Regions from separate parts of the Paenibacillus sp. JCM 18996 genome, predicted to be linked through region 2. Evidence: predicted binding sites of a transcription regulator. Region 2 holds the regulator's gene; the other holds the start of a gene.
The links. Region 2 encodes CtsR, which represses protease genes until heat stress. Its sites were predicted from a motif close to ATGGTCAATAAAGGTCAAACA; they were not measured.
Positions count from the first base shown of each region.

Region 1: a site for CtsR is predicted at 7,899-7,919, ahead of clpP (ATP-dependent Clp endopeptidase proteolytic subunit ClpP). Genes of this name have one in related genera too.

Region 1 is NZ_AP043884.1:2,719,623-2,732,033, forward strand. It holds gene ACZ5N7_RS13330 (M50 family metallopeptidase) at 1-270, opposite strand, end outside; gene eno (phosphopyruvate hydratase) at 315-1,607, opposite strand; gene gpmI (2,3-bisphosphoglycerate-independent phosphoglycerate mutase) at 1,656-3,194, opposite strand; gene tpiA (triose-phosphate isomerase) at 3,195-3,947, opposite strand; gene ACZ5N7_RS13350 (phosphoglycerate kinase) at 3,968-5,149, opposite strand; gene gap (type I glyceraldehyde-3-phosphate dehydrogenase) at 5,307-6,311, opposite strand; gene ACZ5N7_RS13360 (sugar-binding transcriptional regulator) at 6,351-7,400, opposite strand; tRNA gene ACZ5N7_RS13365 (tRNA-Arg) at 7,781-7,855, shown strand; gene clpP (ATP-dependent Clp endopeptidase proteolytic subunit ClpP) at 8,074-8,655, shown strand; gene ACZ5N7_RS13375 (copper amine oxidase N-terminal domain-containing protein) at 8,728-10,488, opposite strand; gene ACZ5N7_RS13380 (HPr family phosphocarrier protein) at 10,783-11,052, opposite strand; gene whiA (DNA-binding protein WhiA) at 11,167-12,096, opposite strand; gene ACZ5N7_RS13390 (gluconeogenesis factor YvcK family protein) at 12,103-12,411, opposite strand, start outside.
Region 2 is NZ_AP043884.1:3,148,920-3,161,330, forward strand. It holds rRNA gene ACZ5N7_RS15420 (23S ribosomal RNA) at 1-1,076, shown strand, start outside; rRNA gene rrf (5S ribosomal RNA) at 1,211-1,327, shown strand; gene ACZ5N7_RS15430 (CtsR family transcriptional regulator) at 1,524-1,985, shown strand; gene ACZ5N7_RS15435 (UvrB/UvrC motif-containing protein) at 2,019-2,537, shown strand; gene ACZ5N7_RS15440 (protein arginine kinase) at 2,579-3,634, shown strand; gene clpC (ATP-dependent protease ATP-binding subunit ClpC) at 3,715-6,156, shown strand; gene radA (DNA repair protein RadA) at 6,387-7,754, shown strand; gene disA (DNA integrity scanning diadenylate cyclase DisA) at 7,770-8,852, shown strand; gene pssA (CDP-diacylglycerol--serine O-phosphatidyltransferase) at 8,933-9,607, shown strand; gene ACZ5N7_RS15465 (nucleoside triphosphate pyrophosphohydrolase family protein) at 9,672-10,067, opposite strand; gene ACZ5N7_RS15470 (PIN/TRAM domain-containing protein) at 10,260-11,345, shown strand; gene ispD (2-C-methyl-D-erythritol 4-phosphate cytidylyltransferase) at 11,470-12,174, shown strand; gene ispF (2-C-methyl-D-erythritol 2,4-cyclodiphosphate synthase) at 12,171-12,411, shown strand, end outside.

The sequences.
Region 1 (12,411 bases), 430 kb from region 2:
CAAGGTGAAAAGAGAGGCTGACACGTATCCCGCCAAAGCAATGGGTATAAGCGACCACGATCGCTCAACCGCTGAGTAAGTGACTCCGCTGTGATTGGAAAACAATTGAATGTACATCACCTGGCCCGAAGTCGCGAGTGTGACCGCCGCATGGCCGAATTCATGGACCAACGTATCCAGATTGCGAAAAAAAGAAGAGAAGGACTCAAAGGAATGAGTCAAAAAGGCCGAAGCGATTAACCAAAGAATCGTCTTTACCCAGCTGCTCATACTTTAAACCCCTCTCTACGCGAGTAAAAGTTTCTATATTAAGCTTACTTGAATTTTTTCAAGTTGTAAAACGCTGTCTTGCCCGCATACTGAGCCACATAAGCCAGCTCGTCTTCGATTCTGAGCAGCTGGTTGTACTTCGCTACGCGGTCTGTACGGGAAGGCGCGCCTGTTTTGATCTGTCCTGCGTTTGTCGCTACAGCGATATCGGCGATCGTGCTGTCTTCGCTTTCTCCGGAACGGTGGGAAACAACCGCCGTGTAGCCTGCGCGCTTAGCCATTTCAATCGCGTCGAACGTTTCGGTCAGCGTGCCGATCTGGTTTACTTTGATCAGGATCGAGTTGCCGATGCCTTCGTTGATTCCTTTGGACAGACGCTCCGTATTGGTTACGAACAAATCGTCCCCGACCAGCTGAACTTTGCCGCCAAGCTTGTCGGTCAGCAGCTTCCAGCCTTCCCAATCGTCTTCGGAGCAGCCGTCTTCGATAGTCAGGATCGGATATTTGTCGACCCAGGCAGCCAGGAAGTCTACGAATTCAGCGGAAGTGAAGGATTTGCCTTCGCCTTCAAGATGGTACTTGCCGTCTTTGTAGAACTCAGTTGATGCTACATCCATACCGAGGAATACATCTTCACCCGGCTTGTAGCCTGCGCGCTCAATGGCAGTGATGATCGTTTGGATGGCCTCTTCATTCGAACCCAGGTTTGGAGCAAAACCGCCTTCGTCTCCTACAGCCGTATTCAACCCTTTTTCTTTTAGAACGGATTTCAGGCTGTGAAAAATTTCCGCACCTGTGCGAAGAGCTTCCTTGAAGCTTTCAGCGCCGACAGGAAGGACCATAAACTCTTGCACGTCCACGTTGTTGTCGGCATGGGCTCCGCCGTTGATGATGTTCATCATAGGCACCGGCAGCGTTTTGGCGTTGAATCCGCCGAGGTACACGTACAAAGGAACTTCCAAAGCTTCGGCAGCCGCACGGGCTACAGCCATGGAAACAGCGAGGATCGCGTTTGCGCCCAGCTTGCCTTTGTTAGGAGTTCCGTCAAGCTCGATCATTTTGCTGTCGATGCCCACTTGGTCCATAGCGTCCAGGCCGATCAGCTCGGGAGCGATGATTTCGTTGACGTTGTCTACTGCTTTCATCACGCCTTTGCCCAGATAGCGGGATTTGTCGCCGTCACGAAGCTCAACCGCCTCATGGACGCCTGTGGAAGCTCCGGAAGGCACGATAGCGCGTCCCATTGCTCCGGACTCCAGGTATACTTCCACCTCAACTGTCGGGTTACCGCGGGAGTCTAATACTTCGCGTGCGTAAACATCGGAAATGATTGTCATCGATATGCACTCCTTTAATTTTAAGGTTTTATTGTTACGATGCGGTTTCTACTTCGAAATCAAACTCGTGCCCGTCATTTCCGCCGGCTTGGACACTCCGAGAATATCGAGCATCGTAGGAGCGATGTCAGCCAGAATGCCGCCTTCGCGCAGCTGCACATTGTCCATGGTGACGATAAACGGAACCGGGTTCGTCGTATGGGCCGTCATCGGGCGGTCAAGCTCATCGCGGACGATATCTGCGTTGCCGTGGTCCGCCGTAATGCAGACGACTCCGCCTATGGCGAGGATCGCTTCCACGACTTTGCCCAGGCATTCGTCTGTCGCTTCGACAGCGCGGATAGTCGGCTCGAGAAGGCCAGAGTGGCCCACCATGTCGGGATTGGCAAAGTTCAGGATGATGACGTCGTGCTTGTCGGCTTCCACTTCTTTCACAACCGCGTCGGCTAGCTCGTAAGCGCTCATCTCCGGTTTCAGGTCGTATGTAGCGACTTTCGGAGAATTGATCAGCAGACGGGTTTCTCCCGGCAGCTCCACATCGCGTCCGCCGCTGAAGAAAAACGTCACGTGCGGATATTTCTCGGTTTCCGCCGTACGCAGCTGCTTCAAGCCGTTCTGCGCCAGCACTTCGCCCAAGGTGTTATCTAGGTTTTTCGGCGCGTAGGCGACAAATCCTCCTACCGTCTCGCTGAAAAGCGTCAAACAGACAAAATGAAGATTTTTCGGACATTTCGGCCCGCGGTCGAAGCCGTGGAAGTCTTCGTTGGTGAACACCTGGGAAAGCTGGATCGCCCGATCCGGACGGAAGTTCATGAACACCACAGCGTCGCCGGTTTCTACCAGCCCGACCGGATCACCATCTTCTTTAACGATAACTGTCGGCATAACGAATTCGTCAAAAACAGATTTCTCGTACGATTCGGTGATCGCCGTCATCGGGTTAAAGTACTTGGGCCCTTCACCGTATACCATGGCCCGGTAAGACTTCTCTGTCCGCTCCCAGCGTTTATCACGGTCCATCGCGTAGTAGCGGCCCTGGATGGTGGCGATTTTGCCTATTCCGACCTCTTGTATCTTGTCCAAAAGCTGCTGCATATAGATCTTGGCGCTGTCCGGAGCGACGTCACGCCCGTCCAGGAAGCCGTGGATGTACACTTCTTCAAACTGCTCCTTCTTGCACAAATCAAGCATCGCGAACACGTGCCTGATATGGCTGTGCACTCCGCCGTCGGATAAGAGCGCGTAGATGTGCAGCTTTTTTCCGTTCTCCTTGGCGTAACGGACAGCCTCCAGCAGCGTGCTGTTTTGGAAAAACTCGCCTTCCCGGATATCCTTGGAGATTTTGGTCAAGTCCTGGTAAACGATACGTCCCGCTCCAATATTCAAGTGTCCTACCTCGGAATTTCCCATTTGCCCTTCGGGCAGTCCCACAGCTTCGCCGCAGGCGGTAAGCGTAGTGTGAGGATAGGTGCTCCAATAGCGGTCATAATTCGGCTTGTTCGCCTGTGCTACCGCATTGCCCTGAACATCGCCGCGCAGTCCGAAGCCGTCCAGGATAATTAAAGCGGTCGGTTTGGTTCTGGCCATTTACTTCGCCCCCTGGACGAGTGCAATGTAAGAAGCCGGCTCAAGGCTCGCTCCCCCTACCAGGGCCCCGTCGATTTCACTTTGCCGCATATATTCGCTGACATTGGCCGGCTTCACGCTGCCGCCGTATTGGATACGAACCGCATCCGCTGTCGCCTGGCCGAACTGGCCGGCAATGACTTCACGGATATAACCGATCACTTCGCCCGCATCCTCGGCCGTAGAGGATTTGCCCGTTCCGATGGCCCAGATCGGCTCGTAAGCGATAACCGACTGCGCCGCTTGCTCCTTGCTCAATCCTTGCAGAGCGCCCTCAGTTTGCACTTTGCATACCGCTTTCGTTTGTCCCGCTTCTCTTTCCTCAAGCTTTTCACCCACGCAAACGATCGGCGTCAAGCCGTGTTTGAAAGCGGCATGGGTTTTCTTGTTGACGATCTCATCCGTTTCCGCAAAATAAGCGCGTCTTTCGGAGTGTCCGATGATGACATAATGCACGCCAAGCTCCTTGAGCATCACTCCGCTGACCTCGCCGGTGTAAGCCCCGCTGTCTTCAAAGTGGAGATTTTGAGCGCCGACCTTGATTTGAGTGCCTTGGAAAGCTTCAACCAGAGCCGGAAGGCTTGTAAAAGGGGCGCAGATGACCGATTCAACACCTTCCACTTCGGCTTTTCCTTTCACTTCCTCAGCGAAGGACACAGCTTCTTTAACGGTCTTAAACATTTTCCAGTTACCCGCAATAATGGGTTTTCTCACAGCGCATCAAACTCCTTTGATTACTTATCGTTAAGAGCTACCACTCCTGGCAATGCTTTCCCTTCCATAAACTCGAGGGAAGCGCCACCGCCAGTGGAAATATGGTCCATTTTATCGCCCATATGGAACTTTTCTACCGCAGCAGCCGAGTCTCCGCCGCCAATTACGGTATACGCCGCAGTATTCGCGCAAGCTTCCGCAACGGCACGTGTACCGTGAGAGAATGGTTCCATTTCGAAGACGCCCATCGGCCCGTTCCAAACCACAAGCCTGGAATCCGCAATCACCTTCGCGTATTTCTCGCGTGTTTTGGGTCCGATGTCCACGCCTTCCCAGTCGGCCGGAATTTCGTTGATTGCGACGATTCTGGTGTTCGCATTGGGGCTGAAATCATCGGCAACGACGATATCTTCAGGAAGCAGGAAGTTTACGCCTTTGTCCTGAGCTTTCTTGATAAAGCCCAGCGCAAGGTCCAGCTTCTCGTTGTCGACAAGGGATTTGCCGATTTCGAGGCCTTGAGCTTTCAGGAACGTGTACGACAGACCGCCGCCGATAATAATGTTATCCGCAAGGTTGAGCAGATTGTTAATAACGTCAATCTTATCCTTCACTTTTGCTCCGCCGACGATCGCCGTAAACGGACGGTCCGGGCTCCTTAACGCTTTGCCCAGGACATCGAGCTCCTTTTCCATCAGCAGGCCGGACACGGCAGGAAGATGGTGAGCGATCCCTTCAGTCGAAGCGTGTGCACGGTGAGCCGCTCCAAACGCGTCGTTCACGTAGACATCCGCCAGCTGCGCAAAAGCCTTCGCCAGCTCCGGATCGTTCTTCTCTTCTCCGGGGTAGAAGCGCACATTCTCAAGCAGCAGCACATCGCCGTTCTTCATGCCTTCAATTTTCGCTTGCACAGCCTCGCCGACAGCCTCATCCGCCTTCGCTACTTCCTTGCCGAGCAGCTCGGACAATCGGACTGCAGCCGGAGTCAGCCTGAGCTCCTCCACAACTTGTCCCTTCGGACGACCCAAGTGGCTCGCAAGAATGACCTTTGCGCCTTTATCCACCAGAAAACGGATAGTGGGAAGCGTTTCACGGATTCTGGTATCGTCAGTAATCGAACCATTCTCTAACGGAACGTTAAAATCTACACGGACAAACACTCTTTTGCCGGATACATCGATATCGCGGATACTTTTCTTGTTCATGCCCAAAGCCTCCCTGAACTCTTCTACTTTTCTCTGAAAAGCATAAAAGCAACGGGTAAAGAGGAGAAGCCTCTCTCCTCTTTATGATCGCTGCCTTCGCTTTAACGGCTCGACGCGGAGCAGGAAAAGCTGCCGGACGCTGCGCCTGCCAAGTGAATTACAAACCTTTGCTTGCGACGAATTTGGCCAGGTCGACAACGCGGTTGGAGTAGCCCCACTCGTTGTCATACCAGGATACGACTTTCAGCATGTTCTCCCCTACAACCATAGTGCACAGGGAATCAATGGTGGAGGAAGCAGGATCGCCGTTGTAGTCGCTGGATACCAAAGGCTCGTCGGAGAAGTTCATGATTCCTTTAAGAGGGCCTTCAGATGCTGCTTTAAGAGCCGCGTTCACTTCGTCCACAGTCACTTTCTTGCTTGTTTCCACAACCAGATCCGTTACGGATACGTTTGGAGTAGGAACGCGCATAGCCATACCGTTCAATTTGCCTTTCAGCTCGGGAAGCACCAGGGATACTGCTTTCGCTGCGCCGGTAGTGGAAGGGATGATGTTCTCGGCTGCTGCGCGGGCGCGGCGAAGGTCTTTATGAGGCAGGTCAAGCACCTGCTGGTCGTTCGTATAGGAATGGACGGTAGTCATCATGCCTTTTACGATTCCGAACTGGTCGTTGATCACTTTCGCGAACGGCGCCAGGCAGTTGGTCGTACAAGAAGCATTGGAAATGATCGTGTGGCTGGCCGCATCGTATTTATCTTCGTTAACGCCCATAACGATAGTGATATCTTCGTCAGTCGCAGGCGCGGAAATGATAACTTTCTTGGCTCCGCCTTTAAGGTGCAGGGAAGCTTTATCTTTTGCCGTAAAGATACCAGTGGACTCCACTACGATTTCAACGCCGTACTCGCCCCAAGGAAGAGCTCCCGGATCGCGCTCGGCGAAGACTTTAATGTTTCTTCCGTTGACGGTCAATGCGCCTTCCCCAGCTTCTACAGTTGCATCCAAACGGCCGTGAGTCGTGTCATATTTCAAAAGGTGAGCCAGTGTTTTAACGTCAGTCAGGTCATTGACAGCTACTACCTGCACATCGGGATTGTTCAATGCTGCACGGAATACGTTGCGGCCGATACGGCCAAAGCCGTTGATACCAATTTTTACCATTTGTAGTTTCCTCCTAAGAAATCTATTTATTTTATATACTCAAGACGAGCTTGATAGCCCGTCATGATTAACCCTGCGAACCACTTCCAAGGCTGCGGCTTCGTCGGTGATCAGCACATCTTCATGCCCTGTCAAAAGCACGGAAGCGATCGCTTCCCCTTTGCTTTTTCCGCCGGCGACGCCTATCACAAGATCCTTGCTTGAAATATCCTCGAGCCTCATGCCAACCGTGGGCATCTTATGTATGACCTGCCCCTCCCGGTCGAAATAGTAACCAAACGCTTCCGCATGGGCTCCTTCTTCTATAAGGCTTTCAATCGTAGCCTGGTCGACCTTCCTTCTTCTGGCCATGACCATAGCATCTCCGATTCCGTGGACGACGATGCGCGCGGCCCTGATCACTTCAATCACTTCGAAAATCGTAGGGTCGCCGATGAGAGATTGATAAGCTTCTTCCCCGAGATGGTCAGGCACGTGCAGCAGCCGATACTTGGCTCCGGTCCTCTTCGCCATGGTCGAGGCGATCGTGTTGGCCTGGAACTCCAGGCTTTCTCCAAGGCCCCCCCTCGCAGGCACGAACCAGGTGCCTTTCATGGAAGTCGAAGAAGTCATATGCTCCGCTACCTGGGCCATTGTTGAACCGCCGGTGACGGCAATCACTTCATCCCTGCCCATATACTTTCGCAGCACCGCTGCGCCGGCTCTGCCCAGCTCTTTCTTGACGTACGGAGAACCGTCGGAGTCCCCCGGGACAATTACCACCTCAGTGAGTCCGAAAGAGGTGCGGATCAGCTGTTCGAGCTCCTTTAGCCCAAACAGGTCCTTGATCATCGGCTCCATCCGGCTAAGGAGCGTTCTGCCCGTATCACTGACTCTCATGCCGGAGGGCTCAACCTCTAACAGACCGTTTTGCTTTAAAAACTCGGTCTCGCTCCTGGCTACCCTTTCCGTCAGGTCCAAAGATACGGCCAGCGTCCTTCGGCCCACCACTCCGGAGAGCAGAATATGATGCAGGATCGTATAGCGTTTCTTGAGGACATCCATCAGATCCGGCACGAGCTGGAGCTGAATGTCCAATAATTCTCTCATGATCCCACCTCTGCCGCCTCGGGTCACATAATGTCCCGCCTGCACATTTTAAGTCCCACACGGGCAAAAAATAAAGTCCGTTCACGTAATATACTACGCTGGAGACATGAAAAGTGATAATGGGATTGTGCCGTACGGCTCCATATTACAACTTTCGTTCAGCCGGGTCAAGAAGGCGACCGCGGAGACGCGATCTATCGTTCTTCCATCGATTGCGATTTCTGAACTGACTATATTATACCCAATTGTGACGATGAATGCAAAAAACCGTCTAAAAAATTTACGAAGTCTGACATAAATTCATAGGAATTAATTGACTGCCTCCATACGCTTGCATTTTAAACATGTTTATCATATAATAAGTTTCACTTGCTTGTAGTGCGCTCGTGGTCCAATGGATATGACGTAGGCCTCCGGAGCCTGAGATCGAGGTTCGATTCCTCGCGAGCGCGCCACTTACCTAACTGACAGTTGAGAGACTGGTTTTTTTTACGACATGGTTTGACCTTTATTGACCTTTGCTGCGATTTCGGTTATGATATACATAGATACCCTGAATTAAACTAAATATAACACCGAATTCCTAAAGGTTTTGGGGCTTCCCGCAAAGTACACGGAACAAGCTTCCAAGCATCGTTTCACTTTGCGGGCATATTGTAGAGGAGGAAGATGTATGAGCTTTATACCTATGGTTGTTGAACAGGACGCAAGAGGCGAACGGGGTTATGACATTTACTCCCGCCTGCTGAAGGATCGCATTATCTTTCTTGGAACGCCAGTAAACGATGTCGTGGCGAACTCTATCATCGCTCAGATGCTGTTCCTCGCGGCGCAGGATCCGGATAAGGATATTCACCTTTACATCAACTCCCCGGGCGGATCGATTACCGCAGGGATGGCGATTTTTGACACCATGCAGTTCATCAAGCCCGATGTTTCTACCATTTGTGTAGGTATGGCCGCTTCCATGGGTGCTTTCCTGCTGGCTGCCGGAGCCATCGGCAAACGCTTTGCACTGCCCAACAGCGAGGTGATGATCCATCAGCCGCTGGGCGGAGCTGAAGGCCAGGCGTCGGACATCGAAATCCGCGCCAAACGCATTATCAAAATGCGTGATCACCTGAACCGCATCCTTGCTGAGCGCACAGGCCAACCCTTGGAGCGGATCGACAAAGACACCGACCGCGATTACTTCATGTCCGCTGAGGAAGCGCAGGCCTACGGCTTGATCGATAAAGTCATCGAGAAGTCCTGACCTTATAGCTTAACCGCATGAAAGAAAAGACCTTATTCACTCACATAAGGAGGAATAAGGTCTTTTTTGCGTTTATTTTGTATCGTCCAAAGGATAGAACAGGAGATCGACAGGGAAAGCGGAGCCCGCCGGCGGCGTAAATTCGATATCGAGCGAATCCTCCTTCCCTGTGGTCCGTCCCACAAGCTGAAGGCCGTCGAATGCGGTCATAACTCCGGACACCGGAACTTTAACGAATTCGCCGTTGATCTTCATCGGACCGCTGAACACCCCTCCTCTGGGCAGGAACAGAATGGCCATCTTACGCGGTTTATCGGCGTGTAATTTGTACACCACTCCATAATTCCCCTGGTTCACCGACGGGGTTTTCCGCTGAGCGTCAAAGCCCTCGATAAATTTATCGTTTATATTGTCTCCGATCGTAAGACTCATCGTTTGAGTGATGTTCGCAGCGTCTATATTCCATTGGATTTCCGAGGATGGGAACGTCCCTCTCACATGCCCCGTAAAGGGCAGCATCTTCCAGCTGGCCAGCAGATCCGTCGTGATGTATTTATCCGTCACAAACGAATACTGCACCTCGCCGTCGGTCTCGACATCAAAGAAGGCGTTCATTCCCTGGCCCGGATAAAAATCGGGCATTTGCGAGTAAACGATTGTCTGTTGGGGATAGATCGTAATTTTTTCACCGTAATTGTTGTACATCAGAAAATCGACTGAAGCTTCGTTGCCAATCAGGTTGGCGTAAACCGAAGGATACACCTGCCCTTTGTTCGTCGTTTGCAGGTTCACCGGTTTATCCGACGTATTCGTCACCAGCACCGCGAAAGACATCTTATCTTTCGTTCCGTTGACATGATCCGCATACAATCGGGCTTTTCCGCTCACCTTATCCTGGTACAGAATTCCGGGCTCCGTAAATTCCTCCGGGCTGTCGCTGACCAGCAGCTTTCTGGAGCTGTCGCTCTTGGCAACTTTTGCGATAGGCGGACGGTTCAGGAAATTTCCGTACAGCTGGGTCCAATCCGTTTTGATAAAGGCTCCCGGTTTCCCCTTATAGATCGGATATTCCAGTTCGGACAAGAATGGAGTGTTCTCCACAACCACATTGCGAGTGTAAGCATCGCTCACATTGCCGTGCCCGTCCTTCACCGTCAGTGTGACAGGATAGGAACCGGGAGCGAAAAACGCATCCTGCTTACCGGACCAACTCATATCCGCAATCCCTTCGGCATCTGCATCATAACTGAGATTCACATATTTGATCGGCTCTCCGATCCGGTAAACGGGCTTGGCCGTCATAAATTTAGCCACCGGCTTGGAGTTGTTAGTATCCGGGTTATACACGCCGACCGGCGGCTTCACATATAAAATCTCCACACGTCTCAATTCATTGTTCCACGTGTACTTGGCCTTCATATAGTCGGCCATCCAGGTCAGCTTGATCATCAGCCTTCCGCCCGGTGTAATATAAGCCACACTGTCAAAAGGCACTGGAATCTCGTTAATGGTCACGGTCTTTCTGTCACTGTCGAAAATGATCCGGTTGTCCGGCGTAACCATTTCGATCTGACGGGTCGCTCCATTCCATTCCACTTTAATCCCGAAAGTATCTCCCAGAAACTTGGCGGGCACGTAGGTGCTGCCGTTCAAAATGGCAGCCGGAGCATCGAGCGAAATTTTTTGGTTATTAATATACGCCTCGGTTTTGTCAATATAAAGCATGATGTAGCTTGTAGATGATGATAAGGCCTGGACCTTGCTCCCCGGCAGCAGCAGCCCTAGAAGGATAACCGCAATCAAACCGTATACTCCCCTTGCTCTGCGATTCATTCCGTGCACTCCTTTAAATGTGATCATGAAGTTTGTTCTACGCTGACTATAGACGCACACTCCTGCAAAAAGTTGCGAATGATATCGCAGCCTCCCAGGGATGTTCGGTCGCGACAAAAAAACCACTCACAGGGCCTCTGACACCCTACAAGCGGTTTCCAACCCCGACGCCGAACAGCAGCTAGCAGCCAGCTGAGGCAGGGCCTTTGAAACTTATTCGCAGCAATAAGAGCGGTTCCCCAGCATAATGTACAGATAAGGGCTCTCCTGCTGGAAGCCTCATTGTCCGAACAGTTACTGGTTCTCAAGCTCCTCTTTGCTTACCAAGGCGGCTAAAGCGTTTACAGCTTGCTCTGCGTCCGAACCCTCAGCACTTATGTAAACTTCTGTCCCCGTCGAGATCGCCAAGCTCATAATTCCCATAATACTTTTGGCGTTTACTTTCTTCTCGTCCTTCTCCACAAATATCTCCGAAGAAAACTTGTTCGCTTCCTGAACAAACAGCGCCGCCGGTCTGGCATGCAGACCTGTCTTTAATTTCACGACTACCGGGCGTTTCGCCATGGATTAAATACCCCCCAAGATCTATATCGTTAATCTATGTTAATTACTAAAAGGCAAAGGTTTCAGCAAATATTATAACATTTTTCCAAAGCAACATCTATGTTAAAATTCCGCTCAGGAATTGCGAATTCGTTCCGCGATCTCGTCAATCTTGCGCAGCCGGTGGTTTACCCCCGATTTGGTCACTTGGCCCTTCAGCAGGTCTCCGACTTCCTTCAAATTAATGTCGGGATACATCAGACGGATTTCCGCCACTTCCCTCAGCTTCTCGGGCAGATTCTCGAGGCCCATTTCCTTCTGCACCAGCCTTATATTATCGATCTGTCTTACTGCTGCCCCGATCGTTTTGTTCAAGTTGGCAGTTTCACAGTTCACGATCCGGTTGACCGAGTTTCTCATATCCTTCATGATCCGCACATCTTCAAACTTCAGCAGCGCTTGGTGGGCGCCGATCAGGCTCAAGAATTCAATGATCTTCTCGCCTTCCTTGATGTACAGGATAAATCCCTTCTTGCGTTCGATACATCTCGCGTTCAGGTCAAAACGATTGGCCAATTCGCACAAAGCCTGGCTGTGTTCCTCGTACATGGAGGCAATCTCAAGATGATACGACGAGCCCTCCGGATTATTGACGGAGCCGCCTGCGAGGAAAGCGCCTCTCAGATAAGACCGTTTGCAGCAGTTATTCTTTATGATACCCTTTTCGATACCCGGTGTAAAATGAAACCCCTCCGAAACGATCTGCAGCTCGGAAAGGATGTACTGAACCTGGCCCGGCACGCGCACGATGTAGACATTATTTTTCTTCAGGCGCATTTTCTTGCGCACCAGAAGCTCCGTATGCAGCTGGAAGATCCTTTTGATCAAGGTGTAAATTCTTCTTGCAATCGCTGCGTTCTCCGTACATATGTCCAAAATCACCTTCTGGTTCGTTATCTGCACCGTTCCGTTCATCCGGATGAGAGCGGACAGCTCGGCCCTTGCGCAGCAGTTGTCCACCTCAATAAGAGTCAGCTCTTTTTTAGTTTGTGCGGCGAACGACAAGGGGACTCACCTCTTCTTTGACATCCAGCTTTCCACCAGCTGATAAATATGGCCGCTCAGCCTCTCCGCATCATGCCTCAGGTAAGTGCGGAACAGCACCAGCTTATCGGCAATGACTTTGTAGCCGCGTCTCGTCACCTCATCCAGGTCGAGATGCACCGCCTTCGCGCCTTCCTCCGCATATCGTTCCTGCACCTGGGTCGGTATTTCGCCATTATTTACAATGACATAATCGAACAAATGATGCCCTACATGCTGATGGATCGCTTCCAAATGATCGCTTACCGAATAATCATCGGTTTCTCCGGGCTGTGT
Region 2 (12,411 bases):
ATACGGGCTGACGCCTGCCCGGTGCTGGAAGGTTAAGGGGAGTGGTTAGGTGCAAACCGAAGCTGTGAACCGAAGCCCCAGTAAACGGCGGCCGTAACTATAACGGTCCTAAGGTAGCGAAATTCCTTGTCAGGTAAATTCTGACCCGCACGAATGGCGTAACGACTTGGGCGCTGTCTCAACGAGAGATCCGGTGAAATTTTAATACCTGTGAAGATGCAGGTTACCCGCGACAAGACGGAAAGACCCCATGGAGCTTTACTGCAGCTTGATATTGAATTTGGGTACGATCTGTACAGGATAGGTGGGAGCCTAAGAAGCATGAGCGCCAGCTTGTGCGGAGGCGACGTTGGGATACCACCCTGATCGTATCTAGGTTCTAACCTGGGTCCGTGATCCGGATCGGGAACAGTGTCAGGCGGGCAGTTTGACTGGGGCGGTCGCCTCCTAAAGAGTAACGGAGGCGCCCAAAGGTTCCCTCAGAATGGTTGGAAATCATTCGAAGAGTGCAAAGGCAGAAGGGAGCTTGACTGCGAGACAAACAGGTCGAGCAGGGACGAAAGTCGGGCTTAGTGATCCGGTGGTACCGAATGGAAGGGCCATCGCTCAACGGATAAAAGCTACCCTGGGGATAACAGGCTTATCTCCCCCAAGAGTCCACATCGACGGGGAGGTTTGGCACCTCGATGTCGGCTCATCGCATCCTGGGGCTGAAGTAGGTCCCAAGGGTTGGGCTGTTCGCCCATTAAAGCGGTACGCGAGCTGGGTTCAGAACGTCGTGAGACAGTTCGGTCCCTATCTGTCGCGGGCGCAGGAAATTTGAGAGGAGCTGTCCTTAGTACGAGAGGACCGGGATGGACGTACCGCTGGTGTACCAGTTGTTCCGCCAGGAGCACCGCTGGGTAGCCAAGTACGGAAGGGATAAGCGCTGAAAGCATCTAAGCGTGAAGCCCCCCTCAAGATGAGATTTCCCAATTCAGTAAGACCCCTTGTAGACGACGAGGTAGATAGGTTCGGGGTGGAAGTGCAGCAATGCATGCAGCTGACGAATACTAATCGGTCGAGGGCTTAACCATAATACCCAAGAAAGTGAAGAGGAAGCTGACGAAGCGGAATCCGAATACTTTCTCGGGGCCTGAAAGAACAAACAAGCCTACGTTGAATTCGCTGCTAGTTTTCAGGGAATAAACACCCTGAATGAAATAAAACGTTTGGTGATCATGGCGAAGGGGAACCACGCGTACCCATACCGAACACGGCCGTTAAGCCCTTCAGCGCCGATGGTACTTGGACCGCAGGGTCCCGGGAGAGTAGGACATTGCCAAGCAACATGTAAGAAGAGTCCGCAGATGCGGGCTCTTTTTTTGCTTTTCTTTGTATGATTGCTTATAATTCAAGCTAAACTAAGAAAAGAAATTTTCTTGAAATTCAGGCCTCTTGCAATATTTAAAATTTGTTATATAATATTGATTAAGGTCAAAGAAAGTCAAAGTCAATACAGTTCTGATACTGGAGGATTGGGTATGCGCAATGTATCAGAAAATATAGAACAGTATCTGAAACACATCTTAGAACAAAGCCCTGAAGGTATGGTTGAGATCCAACGCAATGAGCTTGCGGACGAGTTTCAGTGCGTGCCTTCACAGATTAACTACGTAATAAGCACCAGGTTTACTCTGGAAAAAGGGTATATCGTTGAAAGCAAGCGGGGCGGCGGCGGTTTTATCAGAATACAAAAAGTGAAGTTGACGTCTCACGGAGAGATTCTTGACCACATCTTTCGCACGGTGGGAAACCAGATCGACCAAGCTGCGTCGGAAGGCCTGATTTATCAGTTAAAAGAGAGAAACCATGTTTCCCTCCGGGAGGCCAACCTGATCAACGCCGCCTTGTCCAGAGATGTGCTTAACCTGAAACTTCCGCTGAGGGATGAAGTCAGAGCCCGGATACTAAAGGCCATGCTCATATCATTGCTCACCAAATGACCAAACTGTTATGTTTGAAGGAGGTAATCATCCATGACATGCCAAGAATGCGGAAAAAGGCCGGCCACGCTTCATTTTACCAAGATCGTCAACGGGGACAAAACCGAGTTTCACATCTGTGAGGCTTGCGCCCGGGAAAAGGGTGAGTTCATTCCGGGCACTCCGAGCGGTTTCTCCATTCATAATTTATTGTCCGGATTATTGGATTTTGAGCCATCCACAGCCAGCACAGTTACAGCCAAGCCCCAAAATATGCGATGCGAGAACTGCGGTTTAACGTATTCACAATTCGGTAAAATCGGCCGTTTCGGTTGCAGCAACTGTTATAAACAATTTTCGGGAAGGCTGGATCCGCTGTTCAAAAGAGTACACGGCAACACGACCCACATAGGGAAGGTGCCTAAACGAACCGGCGGTTTAATCAAGCATAAAAGGGAAATTGAGAATTTGAAGAAAGACCTTTCCCTTCTTATCGAAAGGGAGGAGTTTGAACAGGCGGCTGAGATCCGGGACAAGATCAAAGAATTGGAGAAGAAGGTTTCCGATTCTTAATGGATGGATTGAATCCCATATGGGGGGTAATGCCTATGTCAATGGAACATTTCACAGACAAAGCTTTAAGCGAATGGATGAAAGGCCAGGGCCCGTATTCAGAAATTGTTATCTCTTCCAGAGTCCGAATAGCGCGAAACTTGAGAAGCTATCCTTTCCCGATGTTGGCGGATCAAGTGCAGTCGGCGGAAGTGCTGGACAAGGCGGCAGATGTTTTGGACAATGAAGAGCTGACCACAATTAGCGATTTCACGCTCATCCCGCTGAACAAGCTGACCGAGCTTGACAAAAAGGTTTTAGTCGAGAAGCATCTGATCAGCCCTAACCTGGCCAGTGAATCACGCAATGGCGCAGTCATTTTGAGCGATAATGAATCCATATCCATCATGGTGAATGAAGAAGACCACCTTCGCATTCAATGCTTATATCCCGGTTTTCAGATTAAAGAAGCCTGGGATTTAGCCAATCAGATCGACGATATCTTCGAGGCCCAATTGGATTACGCATATGACGAGAAACACGGCTATTTGACAAGCTGCCCCACAAATGTTGGCACGGGAATCCGGGCTTCAGTCATGATGCATCTACCGGCGCTGGTCCTCACCCAACAAATTAACCGTATTTTGTCCGCTATTACTCAGGTGGGACTCGCGGTGAGGGGATTATATGGCGAGGGTAGCGAGGCGCTGGGGAATCTTTTTCAAATTTCGAATCAAATTACACTGGGGCAGTCGGAAGAAGAGATTATAGACAATTTATACAGCGTCGCCAAACAGATCATCGAGCATGAGAAGGCCGCAAGGCAGAAGCTGCTGAACGAGACCCGCCACCGCATCGTCGACCGGGTCAGCCGGTCCTACGGGATCCTCTCGCATGCGGCCATCATCGATTCCAAGGAAGCGGCGCAGAAGCTGTCCGACGTCCGGCTTGGTATTGATTTGAACATAATAAACAACGTTTCCGCTACAGCGCTCAACGAACTGTTGGTCATGACCCAGCCGGGCTTCCTGCAAAAGATCACCGGAGAGAAGCTTTCCCCTGAAGAAAGGGACATTCGGCGGGCCGACCTGATCCGTTCGCGGATTAAGCAAAGTTAATTAAATCGTTTTCCGTACCCGTTAATAGGGTAACATTCTTATTGTAAACATCGATATAATAAACCATGGAGGTGCTATACATGATGTTTGGCAGATTTACGGAACGCGCACAGAAGGTGCTGTCTTTAGCCCAGGAAGAAGCCGTTCGTCTGGGTCACAATAATATAGGTACCGAGCATATTTTGCTGGGGTTGATCCGTGAAGGCGAAGGCATCGCAGCCAAAGCGTTAATCGCGCTCGGACTCGGGCTCGAGAAGATTCAAGACGAGGTCGAATCCTTAATCGGCCGCGGCCAAGAGCAGCCTTCCAACATCGCTTACACCCCCAGAGCCAAGAAAGTAATTGAGCTTTCGATGGATGAAGCCCGTAAACTGGGCCACACCTATGTGGGAACCGAGCATATTCTGCTGGGATTGATTCGCGAGGGTGAAGGGGTAGCCGCACGCGTGCTGAACAATCTTGGAGTTTCGCTAAACAAAGCCCGCCAGCAGGTGCTTCAGCTGCTTGGAAGCAGCGAAGTGGTTTCCACTAACCACGGACACAATCCTAATGTGAATACTCCTACACTGGACAGCTTGGCCAGGGATCTGACGTCTATCGCAAAAGAGGGCAACCTGGATCCGGTCATCGGAAGAAGCAAAGAAATCGAACGCGTAATTCAGGTGTTGAGCCGCAGGACCAAGAACAACCCGGTTCTGATCGGAGAGCCCGGAGTAGGTAAAACCGCAATCGCCGAAGGCCTGGCCCAAAAAATTATAAACAACGAAATTCCGGAAACTCTGCGCGATAAACGCGTTATGACTTTAGATATGGGTTCCGTCGTTGCGGGGACCAAATACCGCGGTGAATTTGAAGACCGCTTGAAGAAAATCATGGACGAAATCCGCCAGGCAGGAAATATTATTCTGTTCATCGATGAGCTGCATACCCTGATCGGCGCCGGAGGCGCGGAAGGCGCGATAGATGCTTCCAATATCCTGAAGCCGGCGCTGGCCCGGGGAGAGCTGCAATGCATCGGGGCAACGACACTAGATGAGTATCGTAAATATATTGAGAAAGACGCCGCTTTGGAGCGCCGCTTTCAACCGATTACGGTGGATCAGCCGTCTCCTGAAGAAGCGATTCAGATTCTGCACGGTCTGAGAGACCGTTATGAAGCGCATCACAGAGTGAAAATCACCGATGAAGCGATTGAACAAGCGGTGAAATTGTCCGATCGCTATATCACGGACCGCTTCCTGCCTGATAAAGCGATCGACCTGATTGACGAGGCGGGCTCGAGAGTACGCTTGAAGTCTTACACTGTACCGCCTAGCCTGAAGCACCTGGAAAGCAAGCTGGAAGACGTCCGCAAGGAAAAAGATTCCGCAGTGCAGAGCCAGGAATTCGAGAAGGCTGCCGCTCTTCGCGATACAGAGCAAAAGCTTCGCGAAGAATTGGATTCCACCCGCAACGATTGGAAAGAGAAGCAGGGACGCGTGGATTCCGAAGTCACTCCGGAAGATATTGCCCAGGTCGTGGCAAGCTGGACCGGCATTCCTGTCGTCAAGCTGGCTGAAGAAGAAACCGATCGCCTGCTGAAAATGGAGGCCATCCTGCATCAGCGTGTCATCGGACAGGACGAAGCGGTGAAAGCCGTCAGCCGTGCGATCCGCCGCGCCAGAGCCGGATTGAAGGATCCGAAGCGCCCGATGGGTTCCTTCATCTTCCTCGGACCAACCGGGGTAGGTAAAACCGAGCTGGCAAGAGCGCTGGCAGAATCCCTGTTTGGCGATGAGAACGCGGTGATCCGCATCGATATGTCGGAGTACATGGAGAAACATTCCACCTCCAGATTGGTCGGAGCGCCTCCGGGGTATGTCGGTTACGAGGAAGGCGGACAACTGACTGAGAAAGTACGCCGCAAACCGTACTCGGTTGTCCTGCTGGACGAAATCGAGAAAGCCCATCCGGAAGTGTTCAACATTCTGCTGCAGGTGCTTGAAGACGGACGTCTGACAGACTCCAAAGGCAGAACTGTAGATTTCCGCAATACGTTGATCATTATGACTTCCAACGTCGGAGCCGAGCTGATCAAGAAGAACAGTACTCTTGGCTTCACCGCCTCCATCGATGCCGGCCGCGATTACGATAATATGAAAGATAAAGTGATGGGCGAGCTGAAGAAGAGCTTCCGTCCTGAATTCTTGAATCGTATCGACGAAATAATCGTGTTCCACTCCCTGGAGGAGAAGCATATTGCCGAGATCGTTACCTTGATGGCCGACGATCTTCGCAAACGGCTGAGAGAGCAGGAGGTTGAGTTCTCTCTCACCGACGCAGCCAAAGCTTTCCTGGCGAAAGAAGGATTTGACCCCGCGTTCGGTGCCCGTCCGCTCCGCCGCGCGATTCAGAAGCATATTGAAGACCGTCTGTCCGAAGAGCTGCTCAAAGGCAATATCTCCAAAGGAGACCAGCTGGTCATCGACGAGAAAGACGGAGATCTGGTAGTGCTGCGTAATGAAGAAGTGACAAGCAAGTAATAAAGTATGCATAATCACCTTCCCGGCACCTTGAGGAGAAGTCGACACTTCTTCCTCAAGGTGCTTTTTCTTGTACTTGTCCGGGGCCCAAAAAAGTGACGCGTTAAGCTGCGAAGGCTTTGCCCGCATTCGGGGTTATTTTGTTGCAGGGGTTTTCACGAACAGGACAAAATGTTAATATTTGAGTAGGTGAACCGGACGGCGGGAAGATTAGATTAGGAGCAGAACGAATGGCCAAAACTAAAACCAGATTTTATTGCACGGAATGCGGCTGCGAATCGCCCAAATGGCTGGGCAAATGCCCAGGCTGCGCCTCCTGGAACAGTATGGTGGAGGAAACCGAAACCGTTATCAAGACGCAGGGGATGAATTCTTCCTTGTCCAGGGCGAAAGAAAAAGCCAAATCCATCATAAACATAGAAAGCAGCCCCGAACCGAGGGTCGTCACCGAGAATGCAGAATTAAACCGGGTGCTGGGCGGCGGTATCGTACCGGGATCCCTCATTCTTGTGGGCGGCGATCCCGGCATCGGAAAATCCACATTGCTGCTGCAAACCTCTCATGCTCTAACGCGCAAAGGCTTGAAGGTTCTGTATATTTCCGGCGAGGAGTCCGTGAAGCAAACAAAGCTTAGGGCGGAGCGGCTCAATGCACTTTCGGACCTGCTGTATGTTTTATGCGAAACCAACCTTGAGCATATTGAAGAATCGATAGAAGACGTGCAGCCGGATTTTATTGTTATAGATTCCATCCAGACCGTTTATCATCCGGCCATTGCCTCCGCTCCCGGAAGCGTATCGCAGGTAAGGGAATGCACGGGTCATTTTATGCGTATCGCCAAAATAAAAGGGATCGCCACAGTGCTAGTAGGCCACGTAACCAAAGAAGGAGCGATTGCGGGCCCGCGGCTGCTGGAGCATATGGTAGACTGCGTGCTTTATTTTGAAGGCGAACGGCATCATACTTACCGGTTGTTAAGAGCGGTAAAGAACCGCTTCGGTTCTACTAATGAGATCGGCATCTTTGAAATGCGCGAATCCGGTTTGCACGAGGTGGGCAATCCTTCCGAGCTGTTTCTGCAGGAGAGGCCTCTGGGTGTCGCCGGCTCAACGGTAATCGCAAGCATTGAAGGCACCCGCCCTGTGCTGGTGGAGCTGCAGGCGCTCGTGTCGACGACGAATTTTCCAAGCCCGCGCAGAATGGCAACGGGTGTTGACCAGAACCGTTTGGCTCTCATTATCGCAGTGCTCGAGAAGAGGGTCGGACTTTTTTTGCAGAATCAGGACGCTTATTTGAATGCCGCAGGAGGAGTCAAGCTGGACGAACCTGCGGTCGATTTGGCCATTGCCATCAGCATCGCTTCAAGCTTCAGGGATCAGCCCACCCGCCCTTATGACGTCGTCTTCGGGGAAGTCGGACTGACCGGCGAAGTGCGCGGCGTTTCGAGAATTGAGCAAAGGGTCACGGAGGCTTTGAAGCTGGGATTTAAACGAGTCATAGTACCGGAAAAAAATATAAAAGGGTGGACAAAGCCGAAGGGAATCGAAATCATTGGCGTAAACACAGTATCCGAGGCGTTACAGCAAGCGCTAGGTTAAGAAGGAGAGACATAAATGACGATAAAAGAGGAAGCCAAAAGGGACGTGATGACCCAACTGCTGCAGCTGGTGGCGCCGGGAACTCCTTTTCGCGACGGGCTGGAGAATGTCCTGCGGGCCAAGACCGGGGCTCTTCTGGTCGTAGGCTACGGTCCGGAAGTCCAGGGGATTGTCGACGGCGGATTCTCCATCCATTGCGATTTTTCGCCCAATTATTTATATGAGCTGGCCAAGATGGACGGGGCCATTATTTTAAGCGAGGATCTTAAAAAGATTCTTTATGCGAATACCCAGCTGATTCCCGATTCCTCTATCTCCTCTATCGAGACGGGAATACGCCACAGAACGGCGGAGAGGGTGGCCAAGCAGACGAACCGGCTGGTGGTCTCCATTTCGCAAAGAAGAAACATCATCACTTTATACCAAGGGAATTTAAGATATACGCTCAAAGACATCGGCGTTATTCTGACGAAAGCCAACCAGGCCATGCAGACTCTGGAAAAATATAAAGCCGTGCTTGACCAGGATATGACGAATTTGGGGGCCTCCGAATTTGAAGAGCAGGTGACTCTCCACGATGTGGTTAACGTTCTGCACAGAATCATTATGGTGCTCAAAATCAAGGCGGAAATCAAGAGATATATCACCGAGCTCGGAACGGAAGGGCGCTTGATCAGCATGCAGCTGGAAGAGCTGGTCGCAAACACCGAGCATGAAGCTTATCTCGTAATCAAAGATTACGGCCGGGACATTCAAGACGATAAAATGAAAGAGATCTTGACTCTCATCAAGCGGGCTACTTCCGATGAGCTGCTTGAACAGAATCAGATTATCCGGATGCTGGGATTTCCCCTCAGCAATAGCATCCTGGAAGAGCCTGTCTCTCCCCGCGGGTACCGTGTGCTTCATAAGATTCCGCGCCTGCCCACCGTCATTATCAACAATCTGGTCGAGAACCTCGAGTACCTTCCGCATATCATGATGGCTACAATCGAAGAGCTGGATGAAGTGGACGGTATCGGGGAAGTGCGCGCGCGCACGATCAAGGAAGGGTTAAAGCGGATCCAGGAGCAAGTATTCATTGACAGGCATATCTAATTCCCATACAATCAGAGCGTGGAATTTAGCGGACTGACTCGCGCTTCCGCACGGTAAAGTAAAAGTAAAAGGTGGAAACGATGCTAACCAAATCTCTTCCGAGTCTGTTTACGATTGCCAATTTATTCTTAGGAATACTGGCCATTATATTTGTTTTTAACGAAAGTCCCGAATTTGCCGCCATTATGGTGATTATCGCGATGTTGACGGACGGGCTGGACGGACGCGTAGCCAGAGCACTGAACGTTGCCAGCGAATTCGGCAAAGAACTCGATTCCCTGTCGGACGTGATTTCATTTGGCGTGGCACCGGCTTTTATTATGTATGTGGTTGCGTTTAAAGATATCAATCCGACGGTGGCCTGGATCGTAACCGCCATCTTTCCCATCTGCGGCGCCCTCCGTCTCGCCCGGTTCAACGTAATCGAGGGGATCCCGGGTTATTTTGTGGGACTGCCTATTCCCGCGGCCGGAGGAGTTCTTGCCACTTTAGCTTTATTCCACTCGGATATCAATAAATACATTCTTGTGTTCAGTACATTGCTCTTGTCCTATCTCATGGTTTCCACCATCAAATACCCGAGCTTCAAGAAAATGGCGATTCCTAAAGCGGCGGTTTGGATCACGGGCCTGCTGGCCATTTTCGCCACTATCCTCGCCGTTATTTTTCCGGGAACCGCCTCCAAGCTCATCTTTGTACCTCTTGTCATTTACGCGTTATACGGCCTGTTCCAGCAAAGACGCAAGAAAAGATAACGATCCGGAAAATAAAAAGCATTTATTTTCTCCTTCGGGAAAAAATAAATGCTTTTTTTGCGGTCTAAGATAACTTGAATAATCCAAGGGTAGAGCATTTCTCGGATTCTTTGTCCACGACCTGCTCCAGATCCAAATTGAGCAGGTTGCCCAAGGCGGACATGTAGAACAGATGGCTGCCCAATTCCTGGGTCACGATTTCCCTGCACTGCTCGCACAAAGCGCCGCTGACATGTGAATCCAAGGTGTCTTTGGCTTCTTCCAACGTCATGGAACGGGTATATCTCTGTTTGCCGGCATTCAGCTGGATGCATCCGCATTCGGTGATCGATTTTACTACAGAACGGTTAACGGTGGCGTTTGTTTGTTGTAATTTGGATAGAACGTCCAGAAGACTGCGGTGACGGAGTAACAGTTCGGAAACTTGCTCCTGAAATTGCTTCAAGGTTAAGGAGTTCAATTACAAACACCTCGTTATGTGGAATTTATTTCATTATATAGGAATCTCCAGCAAACATCAATTTCCATCAGATGGAATTTTACGCGCGCAGGTTTTTTCTAAAATTGGCTGTGTCCAGGGTTAGCCCTCCACATTTTAGACCATAATTGTAAGGAAGCAGCTTTTTATATGTCTTTGGAGGTGTATGGCGGAATGAGAAAATGGCTTCAGGTGCTTTTTGCATTCATGGGAGCAGCGTTGTTTTATCAATGGAATGATTATGTTGGAAGCCCCTTTTTTCAATTCATAGAGTCTGTGTTGGGATTAGGGCAAGTGCCGGGCCAAGTTTACTGGATGATGGCTGTAGGAGCCGTTCTGTTTTTTGTTGTGTCGGCTTGGGCGCTTTCTGCGGCAGTCAAATGGGTCCATAAAGGAGAGCAGTCTGTAGTGGACGTTCCCGTGTCGGATCTGTTGTCCGGTCTTCTGGGAGCTTTGCTGGGAATGGCCGCTTCTGCTTTGTTGGCCGCCTCTTTGGGCAAAGGCTCAGGTTCGTGGTCTTTTATCCCTGTTATGCTTACGTCATTTATGGGATACGCCGGCTTTCGGTTGGGATACTCCAAGAAAGACGAGCTCAGCAAGATCTTCATGACAGGAGCCTCTGGCAAACGGGCAGCGGAATCGTCCACTTTCGAAGAACACAAAATTTTGGATACGAGCGTTATCATTGACGGCAGGATCGCCGATATTTGCAAAACCGGATTTATCGAAGGCACGCTGGTCATCCCGGAGTTCGTATTAGAGGAGCTGCAGCATATTGCCGATTCGTCCGATTTGTTAAAAAGAAACCGCGGGCGCCGGGGCCTCGACATCCTGAACAAAATCCAGAAGGAGCTGGAGGTCCGGGTGCTCATCTATGAAGGGGATTTCGAAGAGATATCGGAAGTGGACTCCAAACTTGTGAAGCTGGCCAAAGTGCTGCAGGGGAAGGTCATTACCAATGATTTTAACCTGAATAAAGTGTGTGAGCTGCAGGGCGTATCGGTGCTGAACATCAATGACCTGGCGAACGCGGTAAAGCCTGTGGTGCTGCCTGGTGAAGAAATTATCGTGCATGTGATTAAAGACGGCAAGGAGCACGGGCAGGGCGTCGCTTACCTGGATGACGGAACGATGATTGTCGTCGAGGGCGGGCGCGATTTTATCGGCATGACGCTTGAGGTTATGGTTACCAGTGTGCTGCAGACTTCTGCGGGACGGATGATTTTTGCCAAGCCGAAGCTGCTGGAAAAAGCCCAGTGAAACCGGCGGCATTCTCTTTAACGCGCAACGGGCATGGCTGTGGCATGAAAATCGGGCTACCGTTGAAAAAGCCTCCCCGCATGGACTATGATAGATAAAGTAACTTCTTAGTCGGGTGGGATCGGTGTTGAGCGGACTTGGCGTTGTGGTTGTCGCCGCTGGTAAAGGAAAAAGGATGAAGACGGCGGAAAGCAAGCAGTATCTGCATATAGCGGGAAAGCCGATTCTGGTGTATTCTCTGGAGCTTTTTCAGGGCCTCAAGGAAGTGGATTCCATTGTGCTGGTGACCGGGGAGTCCGACGTGGAAAGATGCAGGGATTACATAGAACAGTACGGGCTGTATAAGGTAAAGTCTGTCGTAGCGGGCGGATCGGAGCGCCAGCATTCGGTGTATGAAGGTCTACAGGCGCTTCCGGACAATACGGAGTGGGTGATGGTGCATGACGCTGTCAGGCCGTTTGCCCGCCCCGAGGCGGTGCTGTCCTGCTGGCGGCATGTGCGGGAGAAAGACGCGGCTGTTCTTGCCGTACCCGTGAAAGACACGATCAAAGTAGTAAACGATGCCGGAGCGATCGAATCGACGCCGGATCGGTGCAGCTTGTGGGCGATCCAGACACCACAGGCTTTTCGTCTTTCCCTGCTGATGGAGGCCCATAAGAGAGCTGCGGAAGAACAATTCATCGGAACCGACGATTCCATGCTGGTGGAGAGGATTGGCTATCCGGTTCATGTGGTGGAAAGCGACTATACGAATGTGAAAATAACGACTCCCGACGATTTGCTTATGGCGGAGTGGATTCTGGGACAGAGGAAGGAAGAACAACGATGATTCGAGTAGGACAGGGCTTTGACGTGCATCAGCTGGTGGAAGGAAGACCGTGCATTATAGGAGGCGTGGCGATTCCCTACGAGAAAGGGCTGCTGGGCCACTCCGATGCGGATGTGCTGCTTCACGCTATTTCCGACGCGATCCTGGGCGCTCTGGCGCTGGGCGACATCGGAAAGCATTTTCCCGACACGGACGAGACGTTCAAGGACGCCGACAGCCTGAAGCTGCTGGAGCGGG